2 regions of the Microbacterium sp. Nx66 genome follow, and region 1 is predicted to be linked to the other one. Evidence: predicted binding sites of a transcription regulator. Region 1 holds the regulator's gene; the other holds the start of a gene.
The links. Region 1 encodes HrcA, which represses chaperone genes, less so after heat shock. Its sites were predicted from a motif close to TTNGCACTCGNNNNNNNCGAGTGCNAA; they were not measured.

Region 1 (15,405 bases):
ACGAGTACATGGAGCGGCGCCTGCGGATCGATGTCGCGGATCGCGAAGACGCGACCGGTGTCGAGCAGGATCTCCCCTGGGATGTCCCCGGTGAGGATGCGCGTGAAGATCGAGGGTTCGCTCATGCTCTCAGCTTACTGGGGGGACGCGGGCCGCGGCCGGTCACCAGCGGCCGAGGGCCACCGAGAGCACGGCGATGGCGGCAGGTCCCGCAGTGGACGTGCGCAACACGGTGTCGCCGAGCAGGACGCGCTCAGCGCCGGCCGCCGTGAGCTTCTCGAGCTCCTCCGGAGCGATCCCGCCCTCCGGACCCACCACGAGCACGAGGTCACGGTCGTCGGGAACGAGCGTGGAGAGCCGGGCCGGAGCGGTCGGGTCGAGCAGCAGCACCCGCTGCGTCGCCACGCGCGCCGCAAGCTGTGCGGTCGACTCGGGGGCGGCCACCTCGGGCACCCAGGTCCGGTGCGCCTGCTTGGCCGCCTCGCGGACGATCGTCGCCCAGCGCTCGCGTCCCTTCGCCGCCTTCGGACCCTCCCAGCGCGACACGCTCCGGCCTGCCTGCCAGGGCACGATCTCGTCGACCCCCAGTTCACATGCCGCCTGCACCGCGAGCTCGTCGCGGTCGCCCTTCGCGAGCGCCTGCACGAGCACGAGACGCGGAGTCGCCGGCTCGTGCTCGACGCGCTCGGCGATCCGGACATCGACGCGCGACGGTGACACCTCCTCGGCGACGCCGGTCAGCCAGACGCCTCGACCGTCGCCGACGGTGACCGCCTCGCCGACGCGGAGACGCCGGACGACGGCCGCATGCTTGGCCTCGGCGCCCGTCAGCGACACGAGACCGCCCACCGCGGCGTCACCCGCGGACTCGACGAGGAAGTGCAGCGCCACGATCAGTGGGTACGGAACCGGTCGCGCAGCTTGGAGAACAGGCCCTGCTGGAACTGCGCGAGCTGCGGGCCCGGCGCCTTGTTCTTCTTCGCGAAGTCCTCGATGAGCTTGCGCTGCGCGGAGTCGAGCTTGGTGGGGGTGACCACCTGCACACCGACGCGGAGATCGCCACGCTGGGTGCCGCGCAGCGGCGTGATGCCCCGTCCCTTGATGGTCAGCACGTCGCCGGACTGCACGCCCGCGCGGATCTCCAGGTCGACCTCACCGTCGAGCCCCTCGATCGAGGTCTCGGTGCCCAGGATGGCGTCGGTCATGGACACCTCGAGCGTGGCGAGCAGGTCGTCGCCGTCCCGACTGAACGCGGGGTGCGGGTTGACCGTCACCTCGACGTACAGGTCGCCGTTCGGGCCACCGGCGCGACCGACCTCGCCGGAACCCGGGAGCTGCAGCCGCAGGCCGGTCTCGACGCCCGCCGGGATGTCGAGGGACACCGTGCGGCGCGACCGGACGCGTCCCTGACCGCCGCAGGTGCCACAGGGGTACGGGATGGTCGTGCCGTAGCCCTCGCAGGTGCCGCAGGGCTGAGAGGTGACGACGTTGCCGAGCAGGCTGCGCACCTGACGCTGCACGTGGCCGGTGCCACCGCAGATGTCGCAGGTGACGGGCGACGTGCCCTCCTGGCAGCACGAGCCCTGACAGGTCTCGCAGAGCACAGCCGTGTCCACCTCGATGTCGCGGTGCGCACCGAAGACCACGTCCCCCAGGTCGAGGGTGACCCGGACCAGGGCATCCTGCCCGCGCTCCCGTCGTGACCGGGGACGAGCACCGCGCCCGCCGCCCTGGGACGCGCCGAAGAACGTCTCGAAGATGTCGCCGAAGCCGCCGAAGCCGCCGAAGTTGTTCGCGCCGTCACCGCCGCCCATGTCGTAGCGGCGGCGCGACTCCTCGTCGCTGAGCACGTCGTAGGCGTGCGTGACCAGCTTGAACTTCTCTGCGGCCTCCTCGCCCGGGTTCACGTCCGGGTGGAGCTGCCGTGCCAGGCGCCGATACGCCTTCTTGATCTCGTCGGTGGAAGCGTCCCGGGACACCCCGAGAACCTCGTAGTGGTCCGCCACAATCGCCTTTCTGCGCGTGTTTTCCGTGGGGCCGCCTCAGCGGCCGGCCTCGTCATCGTCGAGCATCCGCGACAGGTAGCGGGCGACCGCCCGTGCCGCTGCGAGGTTGCTCGGATAGTCCATCCGGGTCGGTCCCATGACACCGACCCGCGCGGTCCCCGAGGGTGCCGCGTAGTTGCTGGCCACGATCGACGCCTCGCCGAGCCCGAAGGAGGCGTTCTCGGTGCCGATGCTCGCCGCGAGGCCGTGCTCGTCCGGCACCATCTCGCTCATCAGCCGCAGCAGCGTGACCTGCTCCTCGATAGCCTCGAGGAGGGGGTGGATGCTGCCGCGGAAGTCCTGTTCCCGTCGCGCCAGGGTCGCCGCGCCCGCCATCACGAGCCGCTCCTGCCGGAAGCCGCCGAGCTCGTCGATCACGACTCCGGCGACGGCGCGGAGAACGCGGTCCTGGGGGGTCTCCTCCGTGGCGAGGAGTGCCTGCAGACGGTCGGAAGCCGCCGCGATCGCCTGCCCGGTGATGAGGGCGGACAGTCGAGCGCGCAGCACCGCGAGGTCCGCTTCGTCGATCGTGTCCGGCAGCGCGGTGATCCGCTGTGATACCCCGCCGGCGTCCGTGACCAGGACCGTGAGGAGCCGGTTGGGAGCGAGCGTCACGAGTTCGACGTGCGTCACGTGGGCCCGCGCGAACGACGGGTACTGGGCCAGCGCGACCTGTCCGGTGAGTTGCGTGAGCACGCGGACCGTACGGACCATCAGATCGTCGAGGTCGGCCGGATCGGCGAGGAACGACTCGATGGCCGAGCGCTGCGCGGGGGAGAGCGGTCGGAGCTGGGCGAGGTGATTCACGAACACCCGGTAGCCCTTGTCCGTGGGGATGCGCCCGGACGACGTGTGCGGAGCCGTGATCAGCTCTTCGTCCTCCAGCTGCGCCATGTCGTTGCGGATCGTCGCGGCCGAGACGCCGAAGGAATGGCGGTCGACGATGGAACGGCTGCCCACGGGCTCGTGCGTCTCGACGTAGTCCTGCACGATCGCGCGGAGAACCTGCAGCCCTCGCTCTGTGACCATGGGTTCCCCTTCCCGCCGACCGGATGCTGGCACTCTGCCGCCCTGAGTGCCAATCCTACCTCCTGCGATCGGGAGTTCTCCGAAGGCGGGACGGCCCAGGCGGCGTCGCTCAGTCCGTCAACTCACGCACCACCGCGTCGGCGAGGAGACGTCCGCGCAGCGTGAGCTGCACGCGACCCCGGATCGCCGCCGGCGCATCGATCAGGCCGTCGGCGATGAGTCCGGCGACGCGGTCCCTGTTCCGCTCCGGGACGTCCGTCACCGCGATCCCTTCGCGGATGCGGCTCAGGAGGAGGATGCGCTCGAGCGTCTGCGCCTCCTGGTCGGGACGTTCGCGACCCGCCGCCGGCGAGGACGAGGCGGCCAGCCGCTGTGCGTAGGCCGCCGGGTGCTTGACGTTCCACCACCGGAGCCCGGCCACGTGGCTGTGCGCCCCGGGGCCGAAGCCCCACCAGTCGCTCCCCCGCCAGTATGCGAGGTTGTGCCGCGACCGCTGCCCTTCGCTGCGGGCCCAGTTGCTGACCTCGTACCACTCGAACCCGGCGGCGGCGAGGCGCTCGTCCGCCATCTCGTACATGTCCGCCTGCAGGTCGTCGTCCGGTGTCGGCACCTCGCCACGACGGATCTGCCGCGCGAGCTTCGTGCCGTCTTCGATGATGAGCGCGTACGCGGAGATGTGGTCGGACTCCAGGGCGAGCGCGGCGTCCAGGGATGCTTCCCAATCCGCGAGCGATTCCCCCGGCGCGCCGTAGATGAGGTCGACGCTGACGGCGAGGCCCGCGTCCTTCGCGGCGGCGACCGCGGTGCGCACGTTCTCGGGCCGATGCGTCCGATCGAGCGCGGCGAGCACGTGCGGGACGGCCGACTGCATGCCGACGGAGAGTCTCGTGACCCCCGCCTCTGCGAGGATGCGCGCGACCTCCGGCGTCACCGTGTCGGGATTGGCCTCGACCGTCACCTCGGCACCCGGAGCGAGCCCGAACGCCGCGGTGGCCGCTCCCAGCATCCGCGCCAGATCGCCTGCCGGCAGCAGCGTGGGTGTGCCGCCACCGAAGAACACCGTGTCCATCGGCCGCAGCGCTCCGGCGTCCTCCAGCACGGTGCGGGCGAGGGCGATCTCGCCGATGAGGGTGGACGCGTAGTCCTCCTGCTTCGCCCCGCGGAGCTCGCTGGACGTGTAGGTGTTGAAGTCGCAGTAGCCGCAGCGCACCCGGCAGAACGGGATGTGGAGGTAGGCGGAGAACGGCGTCTCCGCGGAGATCGGGAGGTCGGCAGGGAGTCGCCCGTCCGGCGGCGCGGGATCCCCGAGCGGAAGCGGTCCCGCCATCACACCGGGGTCGCGTAGAGCGGGGAGATCGCGCGGAGGTAGCGCGCGAAGAGCTCGCGACGGCGGCGCTTCATGAGGGCGGGGACGAGGCGATAGAGCAGCGTGTTCGGGGCGTCGAAGGCGCGGACGGTGAACCACACCTCGTCGTTGTCCTCACGCCAGTCCACATCGAACGACTCCTCGCCGCGGACCACGGATCCGCCCACCGTGCCCAGCACGAAGCCGATCCGGCGGGTCTCCTCGGTGACGGAGATCACGCGCAGCTCCGAATCGGCGCGCATGCCACCGACACGGCCGCGCAGGTGGAGCGTCATTCCCGCGCCCACGAAGGGCATCCCCTCCGCGTCGTACCGCGGCTCCACGTCGCGCTTGCTCGGCGCGATCGGGTTCCCTTCGGCGTCGAAGCTCACGCCCGCGTACGCCGGACCCGGAGCAGGACGGACGTCTTCCACGGAGAGCCCGGCGGCGCGCTGCGCCGTCCACGAGAGCAGGGCTTCGCCGGCCGTCTGGAAACGCTCCTCACCGCTGCCGATGCGCCAGGATTCCTCCGCCGGGATGCTGCGCTCCGGCGGGTACTGCATCAGATCCGGGGCGTGGGTCGCACCCACGGCCGCATAGTCCACCGTGTCGTCTCGGAAAGTCCCGCGCCGCATGAGTTCCAGCCTACTTCGGGTTCCCTGAGCGAACACCCCCCGCGCCGCACGCCGTCACATCCCCCGGATGATGCTGGGTCCCTGAGCCTGCCGAAGGGCTGGATCCCTGAGCGTGTCGAAGGGCTGGGTCCCTGAGCGTGTCGAAGGGCGCACAACACTCAGTCCAAGGCTCCTCCACACCGCTGGGTCCCTGAGCTTGTCGAAGGGATCTCCGCACGCCCCGGCCAAGCCGCACGCACCTCCGCCATGATGGCCCGATGCCATGGACCTACATCCTCGAATGCGCAGACGGCAGTTTCTACACGGGCAGCACGAACGGCGACCTCGAAGCCCGCGTCTGGGAGCACAACCACGACGACGCCTTCTCCGCCAACTTCACTCGCAACCGGAGACCCGCGGCGCTGGTGTACGCGGAGCACTTCGACACCGTCGACGCCGCCTTCTTCCGGGAGAAGCAGATCCAGGGGTGGAGCCGTCGGAAGAAGATGGCGCTGATCGAGGGCCGGTGGGAGGACCTTCCGTCGTTGTCGACCTCGTACAGTGCGCTTCGACAAGCTCAGCGACCCAGCGTGGACCGACCCTGAGAACCGCGCGCTTCGACGAGCTCAGCGACCCAGCGCGGGCAGCCCGGAAGAACCGAGGCTACTTCTTGTCCTTGGTCTCGACGTCGCCGGAGAGCGCGGCGATGAACGCCTCCTGGGGGACCTCGACGCGGCCCACCATCTTCATGCGCTTCTTCCCCTCCTTCTGCTTCTCGAGGAGTTTGCGCTTACGGGTGATGTCACCGCCGTAGCACTTCGCGAGCACGTCCTTGCGGATCGCGCGGATCGTCTCGCGAGCGATGATGCGGGCACCGATCGCGGCCTGGATCGGCACCTCGAACTGCTGGCGAGGGATGAGCTTGCGCAGCCGCTCCGCCATCATCGTGCCGTAGGCGTACGCCTTGTCACGGTGCACGATCGAGCTGAACGCGTCGACCTTCTCGCCCTGGAGCAGGATGTCGACCTTGACGAGGTCGGCCTCCTGCTGCCCCGAGGGCTCGTAATCCAGGGAGGCGTAGCCCTGCGTCTTGGACTTGAGCTGGTCGAAGAAGTCGAACACGATCTCGCCGAGCGGCATGTTGTAGCGCAGCTCGACGCGCTCCTCGGAGAAGTACTCCATGCCGAGCAACGTGCCACGACGCGACTGGCACAGCTCCATGACGGTGCCGACGTAGTCCTTGGGCAACAGGATGGCTGCCTTGACCATGGGCTCCGACACCGAGCCGATGCGCCCATCGGGGTACTCGCTCGGGTTCGTGACGGTGACGGTCTCGCCGGTGTCGCTCGTGAGCACCTCGTAGATCACGCTCGGCGCGGTGGTGATGAGGTCGAGGCCGAACTCCCGCGCGAGGCGCTCGGTCACGATCTCCAGGTGCAGCAGGCCGAGGAAGCCGCAGCGGAATCCGAACCCGAGAGCCACAGAGGTCTCCGGCTCGTACTGCAGCGAGGCATCGGAGAGCTTCAGCTTGTCGAGCGCCTCGCGCAGTTCCGCGTAGTCGCTGCCGTCGATCGGGTAGATACCCGAGAAGACCATCGGCTTGGGGTCCGTGTAGCCGGGAAGAGCTTCCGCCGCGGGCTTGCGGGCGTTCGTGATCGTGTCGCCGACCTTCGACTGACGCACGTCCTTCACGCCGGTGATGAGGTAGCCCACCTCGCCGACGCCGAGACCCTTGGTGGGAGTGGGCTCCGGGCTCGACACGCCGACCTCGAGAGCCTCGTGGTTCGCGCCCGTGGACATCATCTGGATGCGCTCGCGGGGCGAGAGGCTGCCGTCGACCATCCGCACGTAGGTGACGACACCGCGGTAGGCGTCGTACACGGAATCGAAGATCATGGCGCGCGCCGGTGCGTCCGCGTCCCCGACCGGAGCCGGGATCTCCTCAACGATCCGGTCGAGCAGATCGTCGACCCCCATGCCGGTCTTCCCCGAGACCCGCAGCACGTCCTCGGGCTTGCCGCCGATGAGCGAGGCGAGCTCCTTCGCGTACTTCTCGGGATCGGCGGCCGGGAGGTCGATCTTGTTGAGGACGGGGATGATGTGGAGGTCGTTCTCCAGCGCGAGGTAGAGGTTGGCCAGCGTCTGGGCCTCGATGCCCTGCGCGGCGTCGACGAGGAGGATGGCGCCCTCGCACGCGGCCAGCGACCGGGACACCTCATACGTGAAGTCCACGTGACCCGGTGTGTCGATCATGTTGAGCGCGAAGACCTCGTCGGCCCCCTGCGCCTGGGCGAGCGCCCAGGGCATCCGCACCGCCTGGCTCTTGATCGTGATGCCGCGCTCACGCTCGATGTCCATGCGGTCGAGGTACTGGGCACGCATGTCCCGCTCCGCGACCACGCCGGTGATCTGGAGCATGCGGTCGGCCAGGGTCGACTTGCCGTGGTCGATGTGGGCGATGATGCAGAAATTGCGGATCTGCGCAGCCGGCGTCGCGGCAGGCTGAAGAGGGGTGAGAGCGCGTGGGGACATGTCCCGTCGATTGTACGGTGAGGGCTCTCATAATCCCCATTCGGGCGTATCGGTGATAGTCTCCCGAAGTTGCCCGGGATCAATCCGTGACACCGGATCCCGTAAGCGATACGACTCCGTCACAGACTCCGTGAGGGCTGTCGCGTCGCGCGGAACGGCGGATGACACCCGATCATCCGCCCGGCTCAGCGTTGCGTCGGCAGACCCCGAGCGCGTCTGGAGAAGAGAAAGACAAATCCCCCTTGATCAAGTACCTCGCGCGCCGTGCCCTCGGCTGGCTGCTCATGATCGTGGTCGCGACGAACCTCACCTACTTCCTCGCGTGGGGCTTCCTCGATCCGCGCAGCAACTATGTGGGTCGTCGCCCTCCGCTCACCGAAGAGCAGATCGTGAACACCCTCGCTCCCCGCAACCTGAGCGACACCGTCCCGCTCATCGAGCGGTGGTGGACCTGGTTCACCGGCATCCTCCTCCGCTGGGACTGGGGCGTGAGCCCGACCGGGGGTTCCGTCAACGAGCAGGTCGCCTACCGCATGTGGGTCAGCGCAGAGCTCGTCCTCGGGGCGACGATCCTCACGACGGTCCTCGGCATCGCGCTCGGCGTCTACACCGCGTCTCGGCAGTACAAGCTCGCCGACCGCATCGGCCAGGCCACGAGCATCATCACGCTCAACATCCCGATCGTCGTCGCGGCCTTCGCGATCGTCCTCCTCGCGATCGGCCTGAACAACGCCACCGGCACCCGCATCTTCTACGTGACCGGCAACGCGAGCCAAGGCGTCGAGGGTTTCTTCCCCACGCTCATAGACGTGTTGCAACACCTGACGCTGCCGACGATCGCGCTGGTGCTCACCGGCTACGCCAGCATCCATTTCCTGCAGCGATCGCTCCTCCTGGACAACATCAACGCCGACTACGTCCGGACGGCCCGCGCGAAGGGCCTGACCAAGCAGCAGGCCATCCGGAAGCACGCACTTCGGACGTCGCTCATCCCCGTCGCCACGCAGGTCGCCTTCACGATCCCCGCGATCTTCACCGGAGCGGTGCTGACCGAGACGATCTTCGCGTGGAACGGCATGGGCCGGTACTTCATCGAGACCATCACCAAGAACGACATCCACGGAACCGTCGCGATCGCCGCCTTCGGTGCGGTCCTCACGGCGATCGGCGCCATCCTCGCCGACATCGCCGTCGTCGTCCTCGACCCGCGCGTGAGAGTGAGCTGACATGAGCACCGACATGCTCGACCCGACCATCCACCCGGAGCCGGAGACCGCCGGCCCGGAGACCACCCGCGTCGCCACCAAGCGGCTGTCGAAGTGGACGCTGTACTGGCGACGCTTCTCCCGGAACCGCGGAGCCCTCATCGGCCTCGTGATCTTCGTCGTCCTCGTGCTGTTCGCCATCCTCGGGCCCTTCATCGCCCGGTACGACCACATCGAACTCGACTTCCTGAACCTCAGCACTCCCCCGTCCGCGGAACACTGGTTCGGCACGAACAACGCCGGAAACGACCTCTTCGCCCAGGTCGCCGTCGGCCTGCAGCGGTCGCTCATGATCGCCATCACCGTCTCCGTCGGCGTCACGATCGTGTCCGCGCTCGTCGGCACGGCCGCGGCCTACTTCGGCGGCTGGACGGAGCGCATCTCGCTCCTGGTCATCCACTTCATGATGGTGATCCCGAGCTTCCTCATCCTCGCGATGATCTCGAACAAGGCCGGCGGCGACTGGCGCGTCATCGCCCTCATCATGATCTTCGTGATCGGGTGGTACTTCCCCGCCCGCGTCATCTGGACGATGGCCCTGTCGCTCCGCGAGCGCGAGTACGTCAGTGCCTCCCGGTACATGGGCGTCGGCGGCATGCGCATCGTGCTCCGCCACCTCCTGCCCAACATCGGCTCTCTCCTCGTCATCAACTTCACCCTCGGCGTCGTCAACGCCGTGGTGACGGAGACGGGCCTGTCCTTCCTGGGCTTCGGCGTCAAGATCCCCGACGTGTCGCTCGGTGCCCTCATCGGCGCCGGCTCGAGCTCGTTGACCACGGCGCCCTGGCTGTTCTACTTCCCGGCGGCGGCGCTGACTCTGCTCACCGTGTCGATGGCGCTCATCGCCGACGGCCTGCGCGACGCCCTCGATCCCACCTCGGCTGCTGGAGGCCGCGCATGACCAACGTCCTCTCCGTCCGCGACCTCAAGGTCAGCTTCGCCTCCGAGGCCGGCCGCGTCGACGCCGTCCGCGGCGTCTCCTTCGACCTCGAAGCCGGCAAGACCCTCGGCATCGTCGGCGAATCCGGCTCCGGCAAGTCCGTGACCTCGCTCGCGATCATGGGTCTCCTCGACGAGAACGCCAAGGTCACCGGCTCGATCATGTATGACGGGAAGGAACTCGTCGGCATGAGCGACAAGCAGCTGTCGGTCATCCGCGGCAACGGCATGTCGATGGTCTTCCAGGACCCGCTGACCTCGCTCACGCCGGTCTACACGGTCGGCGATCAGCTCATCGAGGCCCTCACGGTCCACCGCGGCCTGTCCAAGAAGGACGCCTGGGACCGCTCCGTCGAGCTGCTCAAGCTCGTCGGCATCACCGAGCCCGAGCGGCGGATGAAGTCCTTCCCGCACGAGTTCTCCGGAGGCATGCGGCAGCGTGTCGTCATCGCCATCGCGATGGCCAACGATCCGAAGCTCATCATCTGCGACGAGCCCACCACGGCCCTCGACGTCACCATCCAGGCGCAGATCCTCGACCTCATCGAGAAGGCGCAGGACGAGACCGGCGCCGCGGTGATCATGATCACGCACGACATGGGCGTGGTCGCCCGCACCGCCGACGACGTGCTCGTGATGTACGCCGGCAAGCCCGTGGAGCACGCGCCCGTGCGCGAGCTGTTCCACAAGACCCGCATGCCGTACTCGATCGGTCTGCTCGGCGCCATCCCGCGCGTGGACAAGGCCGAGAAGGAGCCGCTGACCCCCATCAAGGGGAACCCGCCGCTGCTCATCAACCTCCCGGACGCCTGCCCGTTCGCCGACCGCTGCCCGATCGTCATGGACGCCTGCCGCGCCAAGGAGCCCGAGCTGCTCCCCGTGCCGACGGGCTCGGGCGACCTGCATCAGGCGGCCTGCATCCGCGCGCACGAGATCGAGGACGGCGGCCTCCTCGGTGGCCTGCCCGTCTACCCCGTCCGCCCCGTCCCGGAGAGCGACCTCACACGGACGCCGCGCGAGGAGCGGCCGATCACGCTCGAGGTGAAGAACCTCCGCAAGACGTTCCCGTTGGTCAAGGGCGCGTTCCTGAAGCGCAAGGTCGGCGAGGTCCAGGCGATCAAGGGCATCAGCTTCGACGTGCGCGAGGGCGAGACGATGGCCATCGTCGGCGAGTCGGGCTCGGGCAAGACGACGACGCTGCTGCAGATCATGGACATGGTCAAGCAGACCGAGGGCGACATCGTCATCGCCGGCACCAGTGTCAACGACATCCACAGCCGCAAGGTCGAGCGCGCCCTGCGCCGCGACATCCAGATCGTCTTCCAGGACCCGATGGGAGCCCTCGACCCGCGCATGACGGTGGCCGACATCATCTCGGAGCCGCTCTTCGCGATCGGCACTCCCAAGGAGGAGGCGCACCGGCGGGTGGACGAGCTCATGGACCTCGTCGGGCTCAACCCCGCGCACAGCGACCGCTTCCCGCAGGCGTTCTCGGGCGGTCAGCGGCAGCGCATCGGCATCGCCCGGGCCCTGTCGACGAACCCCAAGATCGTCGTGCTCGACGAGCCGGTGTCCGCGCTCGACGTCTCGATCCAAGCCGGCGTCATCAACCTGCTCGACGAACTCAAGACCAAGCTCGGGCTCTCGTACCTCTTCGTCGCGCACGACCTCTCGGTAGTGCGTCACATCGCCGACCGCGTGGCCGTGATGTACCTCGGCGAGTTCGTGGAGCACGGCGACGTCGACCAGGTCTTCGACGACCCGCAGCACCCGTACACGAAGGCGCTGCTGTCGGCGATCCCCGTGCCGGATCCCGACATCGAGCGCACCCGCGAGCGGGTGGTCTTCGACGCCGAGACGATGTCGACGAAGCCCGCGACGGTCTGACCCGAAACCATGCGCCCGTTCCTGGTCACCGTCCGATAACGGTTAGGCGGCATTCACCGCAGTGCGGTGTACCGGGATAAAGCTCGAACTAGTCTTCCCTTTATGAAACGCCGAAAGGCGAAAGGAGCACCATGAAGAACAAGAAGTTGCTGGGGGCGGTCGCGATCGGCGGCGCCCTCGCACTCGCCCTCGCGGGCTGCGCGAGCGGTTCCGGGAACACCGGTGGCGGGGACAACGGCGAGAAGGTCGAGACCAAGACCGCCGACTACAACCCGCAGGACCGCAGCAACCTCCAGGAAGGTGGCGAGGTCAACTTCCCCATCAACGAGATCCCGGAGCAGCTGAACGGCTTCAACAGCGATGCCAGTGCTGACACCGCTCGCCTGTGGTCGTGGTACATGCCGCAGATCCTCCTGGTCTCGCCGGAGGGCGAGGTCACGAAGAACGACGCCTACCTCGATGCGTACGAGATCGGCGAGGAGGATGGCAACACGACCATCACCTTCACGTTCAAGGACGAGGCGCACTTCAACGACGGCACCGACATGGACTGGACGTCCATCGACGCCACGTGGAAGGCCAACCGCTCCTACGACGAGGGCTTCAACCCGAACGCGACCGACGGCTACAAGCAGATCAAGACCGTCGAGCAGGGTGACACCGCGAAGACCGCCGTCGTGACGTTCGACGGCATCTACGCCTGGCCGTCCATGGCGTTCCTCACGGGTGGCGTCCTGCACCCGGACATCGCCGACCCGGCCGTGTTCAACGAGGCCTTCATCGGCAACATGCACCCCGAGTGGGGCGCCGGCCCGTACACCGTCGACACGTTCGACGCGAACGGCGGCTTCGTCTCGTTCAAGCCGAACCCCGAGTGGTGGGGCAACGCGCCGCTGCTCGACACGGTCACCTTCACGGCCATGGAGCCCGACGCCTCGATCAACGCCTTCAAGAACGGCGAGATCGACATGGTGGGCGCCAACACCAACGACCGCCTGAAGCAGGTCCAGGAAGTGGACGACACCGTCGTCCGCCGTGCGCAGCAGACCGCCAAGACGGTCCTGCTCGTCGACGCCGACAAGCCGCAGTTCGAGGACATCGACGTGCGCAAGGCGTTCTTCCTCGGCGTGAACGTCGACCAGCAGAAGCAGATCGCGTGGAACGGCCTCGGCTACGAGGAGCCGGTCGCCGGTTCGCTCAACCTGTACTCGTTCCAGGACGGCTACAAGGACTCGTTCGCCGAAGCCGGTCTGAAGCACGACGTCGAGGGCGCCAAGAAGCTCCTCGACGACGCCGGCTGGACCGAGGGCGAGGACGGCATCCGCGAGAAGGATGGCGAGAAGCTCTCCGTCACGTTCCCGATCTTCGGTGAGGACCCGACCATCGAGGCCCTCGCGAAGTCGCTGCAGGCGCAGCAGAAGGAGATCGGCATCGACCTCAAGATCGATGTCCGCGCCTCCGCCGACTTCTCCAGCGACTTCACCACGAAGAACTGGGACGTCGTCTCGCTCCGCTTCACCGACTCCGACCCGTTCGGCCCGGCCTGGTTCTGCCAGCTCTACTGCTCGGACAGCGGTCTGAACCTGTCGGCGACCGGCACGGAGGAGATCGACAAGCAGATCGCCGACGAGGTCGAGAGCCAGAAGGACGCGGAGTCCTGGACCACCGCGGCGATGGACCTCGAGCCGAAGATCATCGAGCAGACGTGGGGCCTCATCCCGCTGTACAGCGGCCCCTCGATCTACGTGGTCAAGAACGGCCTGGCGAACCTCACTCCGGAGCCCTACGTCGGTCTCGACCTGTTCGGTGTCACGCCGGTCGAGAACGTCGGCTGGGAGAAGTAACACTCTCTGACACATCTCGTGTCGAAGCGGGGTCGGTGGTCCATCCACCGGCCCCGCTTCCTTATGCTGGAGGCGTGACCGTCCAGACCGTCCTCGTGCACGGCATCCGCACGTCGGCCACCATGTGGCGGTCGCAGGTCGAGTACCTGGAGGCGCACGGACACCCCGTCACCGCCGTCGACCTCCCCGGCCACGGCAGCCGGATGGACGAGGACTTCACCCTTCACGAGGCGCTGCACACGATCGACGCGGCCGTCCGCGCCGCCGCGGAGAAGGGCCCCGTCCTGCTGGTCGGCCACTCGATGGGCGGGCTGCTCTCCCTCGCGTACACCGGCGGGGCCGAGCCTCCCCCTGTCGACGGACTCGTCGCCGCCGCGTGCACGTCGCTCCCCCGCGGCCCCGGGCTGCGTGCCTATCGGCTGTTCGCCCGGGCCGTCGACTCCCTGCCGGACCGCGGCATGTGGCTGACGCAGCGGATGCTCGCCGCGACGATCCCCGAGGACAACCGCGGCGACTTCTCCGCCGGAGGATACGCGCTCGACATCCAGGACCAGACGCTCCGCAGCCTCGCCGCCCTGAACGTCGCCGCCGCGGTCCCGCGGATCCGGGTACCCCTGTGGTTCGTGAACGGCCAGTACGATCAGCTCCGGCTGAACGAGCCCCTGTTCCGGCGCCTGGCCCCGCAGGCGGAACTCATCGTCGTGCCGCGGACCACGCACCTGCTCACCGCCATGCGTCCGCGGGTGTTCAACGCCGTCCTCGCCCTCGCGATCGCGACGATCGAGGAGCGCGCGGCGTCACGCTGAGGACACCCGCGGCCGCGCGGCAGCGGTGAGCGCTCCCCCGACGAGCGACAGGATGGCCGCCGCCAGGAAGACGAGCCAGAACCCGCCGGCCAGGGCGACGAGTCCTGCGCCGAGCACGGGCCCGATGAGCTGTCCGAGGGCGGCGGTCACGTTCACGATTCCGAGATCGCGCGCGTGATCCTGCTCATCCGGGAGCAGATCGGCGGCGAACGCGAGGCCCACCGTAGAGAAGGCGCCGTAGCCGACGCCCATGAGCGCGGCGGCCACCATCGTCATCTCGAAGGTCGGTGCGGCCACGATCACCACACCCGACGCCGCCTGCACGACCGTGGCCCCCACGGCGAGCCGGCGCCGCTCTCCGGTGCGGTCGGAGACGATTCCGGTGATCACGGAGGCGAGCACCACGAAGACCGTGTAGACGACGATCAGCAGGAGGAGGTTGTCCTGTGCGGTCGTGCTCTCCTGTCCGAGGCCGTGGAGGAGGAAGAAGAGGAACAGCGCCGTGCCGAGGGCGTTGCCAATGTTGGTGACGAGTCGTCCGGAGAGCATCCAGGCGAAGTCGCGGTCGCGGAGCGACGCCAGGCGGGGCCGCCCGATGCGCTGAGGACGCATCGCCTCCGTGCTCGGCGGGTCCGGCAGCAGCAGCGCCGCCGCGACGCCGACCACCGCGATGATGCCGGCGAGGAGCAGATACCCGGCGACGATGTCGAGGCCCAGCAGCACGACGAGCCCGACCCCCAGCACGATCCCGACCGCCTGGCTCGACCCGACCGCGGCGGACGCGGCACCGCGCTGCGTCGTCGGGAGCTGGTCGGCGATGAGCGCGGTGAACGCGGCGGAGGAGACGGCGACGCCGATCGAGACGCCGACCCAGCCGGCGCCGACTGCCCATGGGCCCTCGGCGAACCCGGTGAGGACGAGACAGACGGCCGTGAGCGCGACCCCTCCCAGAGCCCATGGCCGCCGCCGGTGCGCGCCGGCGCGGGCTCGATCCGAGAGCGCCCCGGCGAGCGGCCCGGCGACGACGCCGGCGAGACCACCCACTCCGAGCACGATCCCGGAGGAGACGACGCCGCGGATCCAGTCGTCCTCCGGAGTG
Region 2 (15,405 bases), 1.1 Mb from region 1:
ATCTCGGACAACCCGCAGCTCGCCGCCGCCTCCGGCATCGACGTGGACAAGGTCATCCGCATCGTCTGGATCCTCGCCGGCACCCTGGCCGCGATCTCCGGGATCCTCTGGGCGTACTTCCGCCCCGGCGTGAAGTGGGACATGGGTATGCAGATGCTGCTGCTGATGTTCTGCGCCATCACGCTCGGCGGGCTCGGCTCGGCGATCGGCGCCCTGATCGGCTCGATCATCGTCGGCCTCGCGGTCGAGGTGTCCACGCTCCTCGGGGTGCCGACCGACCTCAAGTACGCCAGCGCCCTCGTCGCGCTGATCATCATCCTGCTCGTGCGACCGCAGGGCATCCTCGGACGCAAGGAAAGGTTGGGCTGACGCATGGACTTCGGAAGCATCTTCGGCAACACCGCCTCCTACCTGTTCAGCCCGACGACGATCGCCTACGCGCTCGCGGCCACCGGCCTCGCTGTGCACTTCGGCTACACGGGTCTGCTCAACTTCGGCATGGCGGCCTTCATGGCGATCGGCGGCTACGGCTACGCGATCTCGATCCTCACCTTCGGCTTCCCGTGGTGGCTGGGCGTGCTCGTCGGCATCACCGGCGGAGCGCTCTTCGCCCTGCTGCTGGGCATCCCGACGCTGCGTCTGCGCGCCGACTACCTCGCCATCGCGACCATCGCGGCCGCGGAGGTCGTGCGCCTGATGTTCGTCACGGAGCTGTTCAAGGACTGGACGAACTCCGCCGGCGGGCTCTCCGGCTACCACCAGAGCTTCCGCGATGCCAACCCGTTCCCTCCGGGGACGTACGGCTTCGGCCCGTGGACGTACAACGCGAACGACCTCTGGGTGCGTGTGTTCGGTCTGCTCACCCTCGCTCTGACGATCCTCGTGGTCTGGGCGCTCATGCGCAGCCCGTGGGGCCGCGTGCTCAAGGGCATCCGCGAGGACGAGGACGCCGTGCGGTCGCTCGGTAAGAACGTCTTCGCGTACAAGATGCAGGCGCTCGTGGTGGGTGGTGTGATCGGTGCGCTCGGCGGCATCGTCTTCGTCCTGCCCTCGGCGGTCATCCCCGGCAGCTACTCGACGTCGCTGACGTTCTTCCTGTGGACGATCCTGCTCCTCGGCGGTGCGGCGACGGTCTTCGGCCCGACGCTCGGCGCCGTGCTCTTCTGGGTGGTGTTCGCCTTCCTCGGCGCGCTCCTCCCGGCGATGGCCACGGCCGGCTACCTGCCCATGACGAGCGCACAGGCCGACGTGGTGCGCTACATCCTCATCGGCATCGTGCTGATGCTCATCGTCGTGTTCCGCCCGCAGGGCATCCTGGGGAACAAGAGGGAGATGACCTTTGTCAAGTGAGAACGACGCGGCCGTCACGCCCGCGAAGAGCGCTCCCCGCGCCAAGACCACCGGCCTCGCCGCGGGTCCCGCCGCCCCCGGAGTCAAGAAGGTCGACCCGATCCTCGTCGTGGACGCGGTGCAGCGGCGCTTCGGCGGACTGACCGCCGTCGACGTCGATCACCTCGAGATCCCGCGTGGCGCCATCACGGCACTCATCGGCCCCAACGGCGCCGGGAAGACCACGCTGTTCAACCTCCTCTGCGGGTTCGACAAGCCCAATAGCGGTACCTGGTCGTACGACGGCAAGAGCCTCTCCGGCATCCCGTCCTTCAAAGTCGCCCGGATGGGCCAGGTGCGCACCTTCCAGCTCACCAAGTCGCTGTCGCTGCTGACCGTGCTGGAGAACATGAAGCTCGGAGCGAAGGACCAGCGCGGCGAGGGCTTCTGGGCCGGGCTCTTCCCCTTCCTCTGGCGCGCGCAGGAGCAGGAGATCGAGCAGCGGGCCCACGAGCTCCTCGTGCGCTTCAAGCTCGACGCCAAGGAGCAGGACTTCGCCGCCTCCCTCTCCGGCGGTCAGCGCAAGCTCCTGGAGATGGCACGGGCGCTCATGAGCGACCCGAACCTGGTGATGCTCGACGAGCCGATGGCCGGGGTGAACCCCGCCCTCACGCAGTCGCTCCTCGACCACATCCTCGACCTCAAGGACCTCGGGATGACGGTGCTCTTCGTGGAGCACGACATGCACATGGTGCGTCACATCGCCGATTGGGTCGTCGTGATGGCCGAGGGGCGCGTGGTGGCCGAGGGGCCTCCGGAGACCGTCATGGAGGACCCCGCGGTCGTGGACGCCTACCTGGGCGCCCATCAGGACGTGGACCTCGGCGCCGTCACCGGCCGCCTCCCGGTGATCTCGGACGCCGACGCGGAGCGCATCCGCGAGCAGATCGAGACGGAGGTCGAGGCCGAGGTCGAGGCCGAGGACGCCGCCGAGGAGGACAAGGCATGAGCACCGCGATCCCCGCCGAGGGCACCCCCGAGACCGGCGACGTCATCGTCGAGCTGAAGGACGTGCACGCAGGCTACCTGCCGGGAGTGAACATCCTCAACGGCGCGAACCTCGTCGCCCGCCAGGGCGAGCTCATCGGCATCATCGGCCCGAACGGCGCCGGGAAGTCGACGCTCCTCAAGGCGATCTTCGGCATGGTGAACGTCCGCGAGGGCGACATCACCGTCAAGGGCGAGAGCATCGTCGGCCTCAAGGCCGACAAGCTCGTACGCCGCGGTGTCGCCTTCGTGCCGCAGACGAACAACGTGTTCCCGTCACTCACCATCCAGGAGAACCTGGAGATGGGGCTCTACCAGAACCCGAAGATCTTCGCGGAGCGGCTCGAGTTCGTCAGCAGCATCTTCGCCGAGATCGGCAAACGCCTGAAGCAGCGTGCGGGCTCGCTCTCCGGCGGCGAGCGCCAGATGGTCGCCATGTCCCGCGCGCTCATGATGGACCCGTCCGTGCTGCTGCTGGACGAGCCGTCCGCCGGCCTCTCCCCCGTGCGGCAGGACGACGCCTTCATCCGCGTCTCCGACATCAACAAGGCGGGCGTGACGACGATCATGGTCGAGCAGAACGCCCGTCGGTGCCTGCAGATCTGCGACCGCGGCTACGTGCTCGACCAGGGGAAGGACGCCTACGAGGGCACCGGTCGGGAGCTGCTGAACGATCCGAAGGTCATCGGCCTCTACCTCGGCACCCTCGGGACCGACGCCGCCTGAGACCTCGCGCCGCACGAGGAAGGCCCCGGATGCCGAAGCACCCGGGGCCTTCATCGTGCGGTGTTTACTTGATGCGCGAGGTGACGTTCTCGGCGTCGAACTCGTAGACGCCGATCGCGGCACCCTTCGGGTCGTTGTTCTCGTCGAACGTGATCTCGCCGGAGAGGCCGTCGTAGTCCGGCGTGCCGCCGTCGTTGATGATCGCGGCGCAGTCGGCGAAGTTGTCGCACTTCTCGCCGTCGCCGTCGCCGCCGGAGACGGTGATCATCTCCGCCGCGATGTCCGGGCCCTCGACCGAGCCGGCCTTCAGCGCCGCCAGAGCGATGAGGACCACGGCGTCGTACGCCTCGGCCGAGTAGGTCACGGCGTCGATCGGGTCGTTGCCCTCGGCCGTCCAGACCTCGTTCAGCTGGTCGAGGAAGTCCTGCGGCAGCTCGGCGCCGGCGCGGGTGCCCTTCGAGCCCTCGAGGCTGACCGGGATGTCGGCGCCCCAGTCCTTGAGGTTGCCGTCGACGAGGTACAGCGAGCCCGTGTCGACCCCGGCGTTGCCCAGCAGCGGCGCGATGGTGGCGAACTGGTCGTAGGAGACGACAGCGACGGCGTCCGGGTTCGCCGCGGCGATCTCCGAGACCTGCGCGTTGAACTGACCGTCGCCCTGGTTGTACGACGCATCGGCGACGACCTCGCCGCCGGTGCTCTCGAACGTGGCCTTGATCGCCTCGAACAGGCCCGTGCCGTACGGGTCGTTCTGGTAGATGATGCCCAGCGTCTTGTGGCCGTCCTCGGCGATCTCGTTGCCGAGGACCTCGCCCTGGAGGTTGTCGCTCGGTGCGGTGCGGAAGTACAGCGGGTTGATGCCCGTGAAGTCCGGCGAGGTGTTGGACGGGGACACCGTGAGGATGTCCGCACCCGCATTGCCGTCGAGGATGAGCTTGGTGACGCTGGAGGACGCCGCGCCGATCATGGCGGTGATGTCGCCGTTGCGCAGGTTGGTGATGGAGGTCTCGTAGGCCTTGTTGTCGAGGTCGCCCTCGTCGCCCGTGCTGAGGTCGATCGTGATGCCGGCGTCGGCCTCGTTGATCTGGTTGACGGCGAGCTGGACGCCGGCCTCCATCGGCGCGCCCAGGAACGCGAGCGTACCGGTGGCGGGCAGCAGCGAACCGAGCTTGAGCGTCAGGTCGGCGGCGGGCTTGTCGCCGCCCCCGTCCGACGGCTCCGCATCGGGCGTGCTGCTGCAGCCCGCGATGATGAGGGCGGAGGCGCTGACCAGCGCGATCCCGGCGAAGATCCTCGCGCTGCGCGAGCCCTTCAGTGCGTTCATGATGCTCCCTTGCGTAAACGAACGTGGATGATGACCACAGTCGGGTGCTCTAACACTAGGGCGTGCGCCCCGCGCGCAGGAGGGGCAAGTATCTCGGTGCGTTAACGATCCAGGGCCGCCGTTTCGGGGCGCGGACAGGACCGATCAGAGCGCCGCGGCGCGGGTGGCACGACGGCCGCGACGCGCGGCGAGGAGCAGATCGACGACGAAGACCGCGATCGCGACCCACACCAGGAGGAACCCGATCCAGCGCTCCGGCGGCATCGGCTCGTGCAGCACGACGACCCCGATCACGAACTGCAGGACCGGGGTGAGGAACTGCAGCATCCCGATGATCGTGAGGTCGACGCGACGCGTGCCGGCCGCGAACAGCAGCAGGGGGACAGCCGTGGCCACCCCCGCGAAGGCGAGCAGCACGGCGTGCGGCCAGCCCGCGGTCCCCATCGTCAGGCCGACGGGCGTCGTCGCCACGACCACGAGTTGCACCACCGCGATGGGGATCAGCCAGAACGACTCGAGCGTCAACCCGCTGACCGCGTCGACGGCAGGGCCGATCTTCTTCTTGATGAGCCCGTACAGACCGAAGGAAGCGGTGAGGGTCAGGGCGATCCAGGGGACGTGGCCGTACGCCACGATGATGACGACGACCGCGACGGCCGCGATCCCGACCGCCGCCCACTGCAGACGGCGGAGGCGCTCCTTGAGGACGAAGACGCCGAGCAGCACGGTGGTGATCGGGTTGACGAAGTAGCCGAGCGCCGTCTCCACCACGTTCTCGCTCAACGTGCCGAGGACGAAGACCTGCCAGTTGACGTAGATGAGCAGGCCGGCGAGGGCCGTCCACCCGAGCAGTCGCGGACTCCGGACGATCGCGAGGAAGGCGGGCCATCCCCTCGTGACGGTGAGCAGCAGAAGACAGAAGACGAAGGAGAGCAGCACCCGCCAGGCGACCACCTCCCACGGCCCGGTGGGCTGCAGCAGGAGGAAGTAGAGCGGCAGCACGCCCCACAGGAGGTATGCGCTCCCGGCGTAGGCGACGCCCGCCGTCCGGGTGGCGCGGGTCGTCTCGGGGGTCACCGCACAACCCTATGCCCGCGAGGACGAGGGCCGCGCCGCTCCGGACGCGGAAGAGGGCCCGGATGCCGAAGCATCCGGGCCCTCTTCGGACCGGGTTCCCGTCCGCCGTGCAGAGGGAACCGAGTGTGCGATCAGCGGACGACGACCGCCAGGACGTCGCGAGCCGACAGGACGAGGAACTCGTCCGCGCCGAACTTCACCTCGGTGCCGCCGTACTTGCTGTAGAGCACGCGGTCGCCGACGGCGACGTCGAGCGGAACGCGGTTGCCGTTGTCGTCGATGCGGCCGGGGCCGACCGCCACGACCTCGCCCTCCTGGGGCTTCTCCTTGGCGGTGTCGGGGATGACCAGGCCACTCGCGGTGGTCTGCTCGGCCTCGACCTGCTTGATGACGATGCGGTCCTCGAGCGGCTTGATGGAAACCGACACGGTCTACCTCTTCTTTCTTGACGCTGACACGAAAGACTCGTTCGCACTCTCAACCCGAGAGTGCTAATGCCAGTGTAGGCGGTCGGCTGGCACTCATGCAATGCGAGTGCCAACCCGGGTCACACGTCACGCGGGTCCTAGGCTGGGAGGGTGGAGATGTCCGAGCTGCGCGCCCTGCTGACCCCCGCCGGCCTCGAGCTGCTCGACGCGCTCGGGCCGGTCACCTCCACCGCCGAGGCGGCCGCAGCCGTCTCCCGGCTGCGTGCTGCGGGACACTCCCCCGACCTCGTCTCCGCCGTCGTCGGGCAGGCGCACCTGCGCGCCAGGGCCGCGGCGAAGTTCGGCCCCTTCGCCGCCCGCATGCTGTTCACCCGCGCGGGCCTCGAGCAGGCCACCCGCCTCGGCGTGGCCGCCCGCCACGCCCAGCGGATCCGCCGAGCCGGCCTCACGAGCGTCGCGGACCTCGGCTGCGGGATCGGCGGCGACGCCCTCGCGTTCGCCGGCGCGGGACTGGCGGTGCACGCGGTGGACGCCGACGAGGTGACCGCGGCCCTCGCCGCCTACAACCTCGCCCCGTTCGGCGACGACGCCACCGTCCGGCACGCCACGGCGGAGGACGTGCTCGGAGAGCCGGTCCCCGGCCAGGCGATCTGGATGGATCCCGCCCGCCGCACCTCCGGACACAGCGAGACCCGGCGCGTCTCCGCCGACGACTACTCGCCGTCCCTCGACTGGGCGTTCGCCGTCGCCGCGCAGCGCCCCACGGGTATCAAGCTCGGCCCCGCCCACGACCGCGACGCCCTGCCCGCGGACGCGGAGACGCAGTGGGTCAGCGCCGACGGCAGCGTCGTGGAGCTCGTCGTCTGGTCCAGGGAGCTGGCCAGGGAAGGGGTCCGGCGCTCGGCCCTGGTGATCCGCGGCGAGCGCTCGCACGAGCTCACCGGCCCGGCCGATGCCGAGGACGCTCCGGTCCGACCGCTCGGGGCCTTCCTCCACGAGCCGGACGGCGCCGTCATCCGGGCGCGCCTCATCGGCGACGTCGCCCGCAGCCTCGATGCGGGGATGCTCGACCCGCGCATCGCCTACCTCACCTCCGATGCCGCGCTGACGAGCCCGTTCGTGCAGTCCTTCCGCGTCCGGGAGACGCTGCCGATCACGCCGAAGACGATCAACGCGGCCCTGAAGACGCACGGCATCGGCCGCATCGAGATCAAGAAGCGCGGGGTCGACGTCGACCCCGCGGCCTTCCGGCGCAAGCTGACCCTGCGGGGCGACGCCGAGGCGACCCTGATCCTCGCCCGCTTCGGCGATCAGCGACGCGCGATCCTCGCCGACCGGGTGCCCGCCGCGGACTGAGAGCGATCAGTCGTCCGGGTCGCGGCCAGGGATGTCGACGCGGATCGGATCCCCCGGCGGCCCGGTGGTCACGAGATACGACTCGCCCGTCGCCTCGTCGACCACGGCCGGGCCCGAGGTCACCGTGAGGTACGGCATCTGCCAGCGGGTGAAGGCCACCTCGACCACGGACGCCGACAGCAGCTCTCCCGTCTCCTGATCCACGTCGAGGAGCTGCACGCGCAGCCCGGACTGGAGCGCCTCGTCGAGGGTGGCGCACTGCCGCGAACCGTCGGCGTCGACGATCAGGCAGCGCTGGGCGGGGCCGGTCGTCGTACGGCGGTCGCCCAGCCACACCGGCTGCTCGCGGAACGAGCCCAGGAGGGTGAGGTTGAGGTCATAACCGTCGCGGATGAGTTCCTTCACCCTCGGGCGCTGCTCCTCCCCGAACTGGGCGAAGAGCGTGGAGCTTCCGCCCCACCGCTGGATGCTCACCATCGGCTCGTCCGCGGTGGAGAACAGCATCACCGCCGTCACGCTGTCGGTGGAGAACGAGTCCTCGTCGTCACCGGCATCGGAGGGCGCCACGGGGAGCGCGGCGTACAGGCCCGGCCCCAGCTCCTCCTCCGCTGCCAGACAGGTGGATTGGGAGTCCTCGCCCACGTCGAGGATCAGGCACCGGGTGGCCCCGTCATCCTGCGTGGCGAACCAGGCGAGCGCGCCCTCCGCCTCCGCCACCGGACGCACGGAGCCGGGGTCGTAGTCCTCCCCGGCGAGATCGATCCGTCGCTGCTCCTGCGTCTCGGTCAAGGGGAACGCCTCCGACCGCGGGGCGAACAGCGCCCACCCCGCCCCGACGCCGATCGCCAGGAGGGTCGCTGCCGCCACGAGCACGGGCACGACTCCGCGCGCCCGCATCGGCGCGCCCGTCTCGACGGGTGCGGGTGGTGCTCCGGCCGCGGCGAGCGGCGATGCGTCGGAAGCCGGTGGCGGATCGGACTCCCGACCCTCGTCTTCCGCCACCGGGAGCGCCTCGGAGGCTGCCGTCGGCCGTTCTTCCGCCGGAAGCTCCTGCCGTCGATGCTCCTCCTGGAGCTCGCGCAGGCGCCGGGCACCGGCGGCGTCGAGTCCGCCGTCCCGACCATAGGCCGCGCGCTCCAGTGCTCGGCGCTCCTCCGCCGCAGCGGAGCCCTGGCGGTCAGTCTCCTCCCGCACCGACGTCGCTCCCCTCTCGGATGATCACGAACGACCCGAAACCGGAGGTCGGCAGCTCGTAGGTCGTCATTCCGCCGGTCTCCGCGTCGGTCACCTGCAACCGCAGCCGACCGTCGTGCTCCTGCAGCGTCTCCGTCGTCTCACAGGCCCGCGGCGCGTCGGCCGTCGCCCCGTCGTAGATGAGGCACTGCCGACCCGTCTCCCCTTCGGAGGCCGTCCAGATCGGGACGTCGCGGTCGTACCCGGCGACCCAGATCGAGTTCGGGTCGAAGCCGTCATCGGCCAGGCGCTCGGCGGTCCGTGTCTCCGCCTCGTTCGCGTAGGTGGGGCCGCCCTCGCCGGAGCCGTACTCCGAGACGTCGACGCTCACCGCCGGTTCACCGTCGGGCGTGAGGAGCAGATGGGCCATGACCTGGCGCGTGTACTCGTCGTCGCGCTGGGTCGTCACCTCGCCCCAGAGGCCGTCCTCCTGCACCGCTTCCCGCTGATTGCAGCTCGGCGTCGTGCTCTCCCCTGCGCCCAGGACCAGGCAGATGCTCGCACCGCCGTTCTGCGTCGCCACCCAGATGACCGCGTCGTCCTCCGTCGCGAGCGCGCGCACCGAGCCCGGGTCGAATCGTCCGGACGCGACGAGATCGGACTGCCATCCCTGCTGCTCGGCGCTGAGGGCGACCGCTGTTCCGCCGCTCCGGCCGAACGCCAGCCATCCCACGCCGACCCCGAGGAGGAGCACGACGACCGCGCCGAGCGCGAGCATGCCGAGGGAACGGCGCCGCCGCCTCTGAGCCGGAACGTCGCTCTGAGCGGTGACGATGTCCACGGACTCCTCGTCCGGCTCCACGGGCGCGTCGTCTCCGGCCGACGGCTCGTCGTCGTCCTCTGCAGCGGCGAAGGAGCCGAGGGACGGCGGAGGTCCCGGCGACGGGCGTCGCCGGGCGGCGTCGAGCTGTCGCAGGCGCGCGGCCTCCGCGTCCGTGAGGCCTCCGCCTGGGCCGAAAGCCTTGCGCTGCAGGGCCCTGCGCTCCTCGACGTCGTCGTCGTCCGTCATGGCCAGCCCGCCTAGCCGAGTCTCTCGAACTGCATCCCCGCCCAGACCAGCCATCCCAGGCTGTACACGGTCGCGCACAGGCCGAGCACGAGGGCCCAGCGCGCGATCGCCCGGTTCTCCACGGGGCGCCGGAGGGACATGATGGCGGCGATCACCGCGACGATCGCGACCGGGATGCCCCACCCGACGAAGAACGACGCGCCGAGGGCGACGATCGCCGCCAGCAGCGCCCACGGGGCCAGGCGGGTGTCGTCGACGACGGCGGGCTCGACCGCCGGCTCCCAGCCCTCGTCCTCTCCGTGGTCGAGGTCGGGCCCGCTCACCACGACCGGCTCGATGCCGACCGGACCGGTCGGCAGCTTCGTGTAGCCCTCGCGCGGCGCTCCGGGAAGGCGCGCCGTCCCTGCCGGGCGTTCGACCTGCCCGCTCGCGCGCTCGACCCGCGCACGGGGCGTGGCCCCGTCCGACTCCGGCTCCTGCGCGAGCCCGGTCACGCCGGCACCGCCTCCGCGACCTGGATCTCGGTGACCGGCAGGGTCGAGTCGGCGCCGAAGCCGAGGGTCGATGCGGGGCGCCCGGACGCGATGAGCTCAGCGGCCAGCGCCGCGATCATGGCGCCGTTGTCCGTGCAGAGCGACAGCGGAGGGATGCGCACGGTGACGCCGGCCTCGGCGGCCCTGGCGAGGGCGACGTCGCGGAGCCGACGGTTCGCGATCACACCGCCGCCCAGGAGCAGCCGCGGCACTCCGAGGTCGGCGCACGCGTTGAGCGCCTTGGTGACCAGGACGTCGACGACGGCCTCCCGGAAACTGGCAGCGACGTCGGCGATCGGGAGGTCCCGGGCGTCGGCACCCGCCTCGGCGTTCTCGGCCTCGAAGCGCTCGATCCAGCGGGCGACCGCGGTCTTCAGCCCGGAGAACGAGAAGTCGTAGCGATGCTTCGCGAGGTCGGAGGCGCGGGACAGCCCGCGCGGGAAGCGGATCGCGTCCGGGTTTCCGCCCACCGCGGCCCTGTCGATCTCGGGGCCGCCGGGGTAGGGCAGGGACAGCAGTCGGGCGACCTTGTCGAAAGCCTCGCCCGCGGCGTCGTCCACGGTCTCGCCGAGCAGCTCCACGTCGGTCGTGAGATCGCGCACGTGGAGCAGGGAGGTGTGGCCGCCGGAGACCAGCAGCGCGATCGTCGGATACTCCAACGGCGCCGAGTCCGGCGTCAGGATGTCGGCCGCGATGTGACCGACGAGGTGATTGACCGCATACAGCGGTTTGTCCAAGGCGACCGCGAGTCCCTTCGCCGCCCCCACACCGACCATGAGCGCTCCCGCGAGGCCCGGACCGCTGGTCACGGCCACCGCATCGAGGTCGGCGAGACGGACGCCGGCCTCGGCGAGCGCGGCGTCGATGGTCGGCTGGAGGGCCTCGAGATGCGCGCGGGCGGCGACCTCCGGCACGACGCCGCCGTACCGGGCGTGCTCGTCCATGCTGGAGGCGATCGTGTTGGACAGCAGCGTACGACCGCGCACGATGCCGATGCCGGTCTCGTCGCAGCTCGTCTCGATGCCGAGCACCAGGGGCTCACTCATGCGGTCGCCTCCTTCGGCGTGTCGGCGGGCGCCGGGTGGCGGCGCAGATCCAGATGCATCACGATCGCGTCCACGTCATCCGGCTGATAGTAGCGGGGGCGCCTGCCGATCTCCTCGAAGCCCTCCGCGCGATACAGTCCTTCGGCCGGAGGGTTGTCGGCGCGCACCTCGAGGAACACCTCATGCGCCCCACGGTCGGCGGCCGCTTGCAGCAGCGCACGCAGCAGCGCGCGCCCGCGGCCCTGACCCCGGACCTCGGCGAGGAGGGCGATGGTCTGGATGTCGGCGTCCGCACCGCCCTGCAGCGCCCGGATGCCGCCGTATCCGACGATCGCCCCGCCCCGCTCGTCGACGAGGTAGCGGCCGTGCGGGCTCGCCAGCTCGCTCGCCATGGTGTCCCGGCTCCACGCATCGGTCGGGAACGAGCGCTGCTCGATGGCCATGATCGCGTCGAGATCGTCCGGCCGCGCATCCCGCAGCGTCATGCGCCCACCTTCTTCGGGGCGCCGGGCAGGGACACATCCGGGTGCCGCAGGTAGAGGGGTTCGTCGCCGGCGAGGACCCGGCCGGCGGCGAGTGCGCGCGCCCCCACCCTGGCGAGGTCGGCTGCGGACAGCGTCGTCACGTCGACCCGGCGGAGACCGGCGAGATGATCGTCGGCGTCGGCGGCCCGCACGAGCACCGTGTCGGCGATCGTGCGCGGGATCCCGTCCTCGTCCTGTCCGTCGAACACGGTGACGGCGACCTCGCGGCGGCGGGCGTCGGTGACGACGGCGAACGGCCCGGTCACCGTGGACTGGATCGTCAGCGCGGCCGCCGTGTGACTCGGGACCGGCACCACCGGGATGCCGCGGCCGAGGGCGAACGCCCGCGCGGTCGCGATGCCGATGCGCAGTCCGGTGAACGGACCGGGGCCCATGCCGGCGACGACGTGCGTGATGCCGTCGGCTCCCCCCTCCCGGAGCACGTCGTGGACGAGGTCGCCGATCACCTCGGCGTGGCCCAGCGGATCGGCGGTACCGGCCTCGGCACGAGACGTCCCGTCCGGGTCGATGAGGGCGACGGCGGTGCCAAGGGACGTGTCGACGGCGAGGATCACGTCTCCAGGGTAGTCGTCACCCCGCCCGTCACGCCCGGCGCCCCGGCACCCGCGCGGGTCAGCCCAGCGGCGCCCGCACCGGGTAGTCCTGGCCTTCGAGGATGACCTGGGTCGCCGCTCCCGTCGCCCGGTTCACGACGACCGGCGCCAGCAGGTTGACGCTGACGCCGTCGGCGCCGGGGTGGGCCACCACGAGCACGAAGGCGTCGTCCGCCGAGGCGAGAGCGAGGTCGGCCACCTGGGCGTCCGTGAGGATCGGCGCGTACTCCGCCAGGACCGTGTTCGGGTCGACGAGGTAGAGCCGCAGGGCGTCGTCCTCGACCGCCCGCATCGCGAAGAGCCCGTCCGCACCGTCGACGGGTGCGAGGGCGAAGTCCACGTGCGGAGCCAGCCCGGGCGGTGGGGCCGTGAAGGTGAGCACGGCGGTCATCGCAGGAAGTCCATCAGCGTCGGCTGCAGCACGCGCGCGTTGACGGCGAGCGCCGAGCGGTAGACGAGCTCCTGCGCCTGCAGGCGGATGAGCACCTCGACCGAGTCGACATCCTCGACCGCGGCGCGGCGGGACTCGAGGGACACGGAATTCTGCACTGCCGCCTCCTTGGCGCGTTCGATCTGAGCTTGTCTGGTGCCGACCGCGCCCTGAGCACCGAGCATCGCCGTTCGGCGGTCGTCGATCTCCGCGAGCCGGGGCCCCACGTTGGTGCCGGAGCGGAGATCGGCGACGATGCGGTCGACGAGGGCGAACACCGAGTCGTCTCCGGTGCCGAACACCGCCGCACCGTCCGTGTCGACGCGGACCGCGGCCGCATCGGACACCCGGCGGGTGACCTCGGAGCCGGCGACACCGCTGTAGGAGTAGTCGGACCCGAAGGCCGCGGTGTCCGACGTGCCGGCGAAGACGGACCGGCCGAGCAGCCGGGTGTTCGCCTGCGCGAGCAGCTCGTCGCGGATGCCCTCCAGTTCCACCGCGAGGGCCTCCTTCGCCGTGGCGTCCAGCGCCCCGTCGTTGGCCCCTTGCGCGGTGAGGTCCCGCACCCGCGAGAGCAGGGACGTGCTGGAGGTGATCGCCGTATCGGCGGCAGTCACCCAGGCCAGGCCGTCGTCGATGTTGCGCGCATACTGCTCGGTGCGCCGCTGCTCGGCGTGCAGGGCGAGGGCGGCCGCCGCCGCTGCCGGGTCGTCCGAGGGGGCGGCGAACGCCTTCTGCGACGTGGCCTGCTCCTGCAGACGGGCGAGTTCGGAGAGGTTGGACTGCAGCTGGCGCATCGCCGTCTGCGTCATCGTGGTCTGGGTCACGCGAGAGATCATGGAGCTTCTCCGATCAGCGTCCGACGACGCCCGTGCGGTTGATGAGGACGTCGAGGGCCTCGTCGACGGCGGTGAGCACGCGGGCCGCCGCCTGGTAGGCGGTCTGGTACGTGAGGAGGCTGATCGTCTCCTCGTCGCCGTCCACGGCCGCGACGGACTGCTGCGCACCGACGGCGCCGACAGCCGCCGCATCCGACACCTTCGCGCGCTGCACGTCGGCCGCGGTGGCGACGCCGAAGCGGGTCACTTGATCGGTCCACAGCGCGTCCGGAGAGGTCGCGCGCTGCCCGATCTGGGAGATGAGGTCGGCGTTGGTCGCGTCCTTGGCTCCGGCCCCGGGGGCGGCGAGGGCGAGGTCGGCCGCCGTGCTGACGGCCACCTGCATCCCGAGCGCGGCGGAGCCGGTGGCCGGGAGGGTGAAGAAGTCGCCGCCCGGCTGTCCGGACGCCGTGACGCCGGCGCGGTGCTGGGCGTTGAGCGACTCCGCGAGCGCCGTGGCGACGCGGTCGTATGTCGCGGCGAGCTGCGCCAGCATCCCGCCGTCGGCGGCCGGGGCGAGCACCGCGAGGGAGCCGCCCAGCTCTCCCCCGTCGACGACGAGGGGAAGATCCGGCACCGACTCCCAGGCGACCCCGACGCGCGGAGCGCCGTCGATCGTCGCCGAGCCGGTCAGCGCGATGTGACGGGCGTCGCCGCCGGAGACCAGGGCGTTGCCGCCGAGGCGGACCGTGAGCGTGCCGTCCGTCTCCACGGTGGCCGTCGCGCCGGCGAGCCGGGCCACGTCCTCCGCGAGCAGGTTGCGGCGGTCGGTGAGCTCGTTGGCCGATCGCCCCGAGGCCAGCGCCTCCCGGATCTCGCTGTTCAGCACCGCGATCTGGTCGGCGGCGGCGTTGACCTGACTGACGGTGCGCTCGGCGGTCCCGCGGGCGGCCGTCCACTGCGCGGCGACCGTGCGGTAGCCGCCGGAGATATGGGCGGCGAGCTCCTTCGCCGACTCCAGGATGCTCGCGGCCGCCGCACCCGAATCCGGGGTGTTGGCGAGGTCCTGCCAGCCCGCCCAGAAGCTGGTCAGCCGGTTGGCGAGGCCCTTGTCGGTCGGCTCCGCGAGGGCCGACTCGGCAGTCGTCGCTGCCAGCGCGCGGGTGGCCCAGTAGCCGGAAGCGCCGAGGGCGTCGCGGACCCGGGCGTCGAGCAGCGCGTCACCGAGGCGGGACACCCCGTCGATCGAGACGCCGTGTCCGGGGAGCGCGCCCATGCTGAAGCGGCCCGTCTGCGCGACGGCGGCGATCGAGGAGGTCTCGACGCGCTGCCGCGTGTACCCCTCGGTCTTCTGGTTGGCGATGTTCTGCCCGACCACGTCCATGCCCCGCCGTGCGGCGGCGAGGCCGCTGGCGGCGGTGGTCAGTCCACTGAAGGTCGACATGAATCCCTCTCGGTCACATCTCGGTGTCGATGATGCGGGCGGCGTCCTCGCGGGCGCGGTCGCCGCGGGTGGTGTATTCGCCGCTCTCCTGGCCGAGAGCGGCGATGGTCTCCTGCGTGGCGCGGAGCACTCCGCTGAGCTGCTCCGCGGCGGCATCGCGCATCTGCTCGACCTCCGCTGTCAGCTTCACCAGCGCACGCATGTGGTCGGTGAAGACATCGCCCCAGGCTCCGTCCGGAGCGTGCTCGATGAGCTGACCGATCGTCGCGTCCTGAGGAGCCCCCCACTCCTCGGCGACACCGGCGACCTCGACGGCCCTGGCCAGGCTCGCCGCGCGGAGGCGGTCGAGCACCTGATCGATCTCCCTGGCCGCGAACTGGATCCAGTGCGACCGGCCGGCGGCGAGCAGCAGCTGCTGCTCGTCGAGCTTGAAAAGCAGCATCTCGAGCAGCTCGCGCTCGCGCCAGAGC

Region 2: groES (co-chaperone GroES) is a predicted target of HrcA. The motif match lies at 6,015-6,041, and genes of this name have one in related genera.

Annotation. Positions count from the first base shown of each region.
Region 1 is NZ_LR880474.1:1,987,190-2,002,594, forward strand. It holds gene MICNX66_RS09460 (HIT domain-containing protein) at 1-125, opposite strand, end outside; gene MICNX66_RS09465 (16S rRNA (uracil(1498)-N(3))-methyltransferase) at 163-891, opposite strand; gene dnaJ (molecular chaperone DnaJ) at 894-2,006, opposite strand; gene hrcA (heat-inducible transcriptional repressor HrcA) at 2,043-3,074, opposite strand; gene hemW (radical SAM family heme chaperone HemW) at 3,184-4,401, opposite strand; gene MICNX66_RS09485 (DUF1990 family protein) at 4,401-5,054, opposite strand; gene MICNX66_RS09490 (GIY-YIG nuclease family protein) at 5,312-5,638, shown strand; gene lepA (translation elongation factor 4) at 5,697-7,565, opposite strand; gene MICNX66_RS09500 (ABC transporter permease) at 7,808-8,791, shown strand; gene MICNX66_RS09505 (ABC transporter permease) at 8,793-9,731, shown strand; gene MICNX66_RS09510 (ABC transporter ATP-binding protein) at 9,728-11,656, shown strand; gene MICNX66_RS09515 (ABC transporter family substrate-binding protein) at 11,788-13,500, shown strand; gene MICNX66_RS09520 (alpha/beta fold hydrolase) at 13,575-14,306, shown strand; gene MICNX66_RS09525 (MFS transporter) at 14,298-15,405, opposite strand, start outside.
Region 2 is NZ_LR880474.1:881,244-896,648, reverse strand. It holds gene MICNX66_RS04275 (branched-chain amino acid ABC transporter permease) at 1-369, shown strand, start outside; gene MICNX66_RS04270 (branched-chain amino acid ABC transporter permease) at 373-1,350, shown strand; gene MICNX66_RS04265 (ABC transporter ATP-binding protein) at 1,340-2,338, shown strand; gene MICNX66_RS04260 (ABC transporter ATP-binding protein) at 2,335-3,102, shown strand; gene MICNX66_RS04255 (ABC transporter substrate-binding protein) at 3,167-4,423, opposite strand; gene rarD (EamA family transporter RarD) at 4,568-5,500, opposite strand; gene groES (co-chaperone GroES) at 5,632-5,928, opposite strand; gene MICNX66_RS04240 (THUMP-like domain-containing protein) at 6,079-7,284, shown strand; gene MICNX66_RS04235 (hypothetical protein) at 7,291-8,478, opposite strand; gene MICNX66_RS04230 (hypothetical protein) at 8,462-9,526, opposite strand; gene MICNX66_RS04225 (hypothetical protein) at 9,538-10,020, opposite strand; gene tsaD (tRNA (adenosine(37)-N6)-threonylcarbamoyltransferase complex transferase subunit TsaD) at 10,017-11,105, opposite strand; gene rimI (ribosomal protein S18-alanine N-acetyltransferase) at 11,102-11,590, opposite strand; gene tsaB (tRNA (adenosine(37)-N6)-threonylcarbamoyltransferase complex dimerization subunit type 1 TsaB) at 11,587-12,204, opposite strand; gene MICNX66_RS04205 (flagellar assembly protein FliW) at 12,263-12,634, opposite strand; gene flgL (flagellar hook-associated protein FlgL) at 12,631-13,512, opposite strand; gene flgK (flagellar hook-associated protein FlgK) at 13,526-14,935, opposite strand; gene flgN (flagellar export chaperone FlgN) at 14,949-15,405, opposite strand, start outside.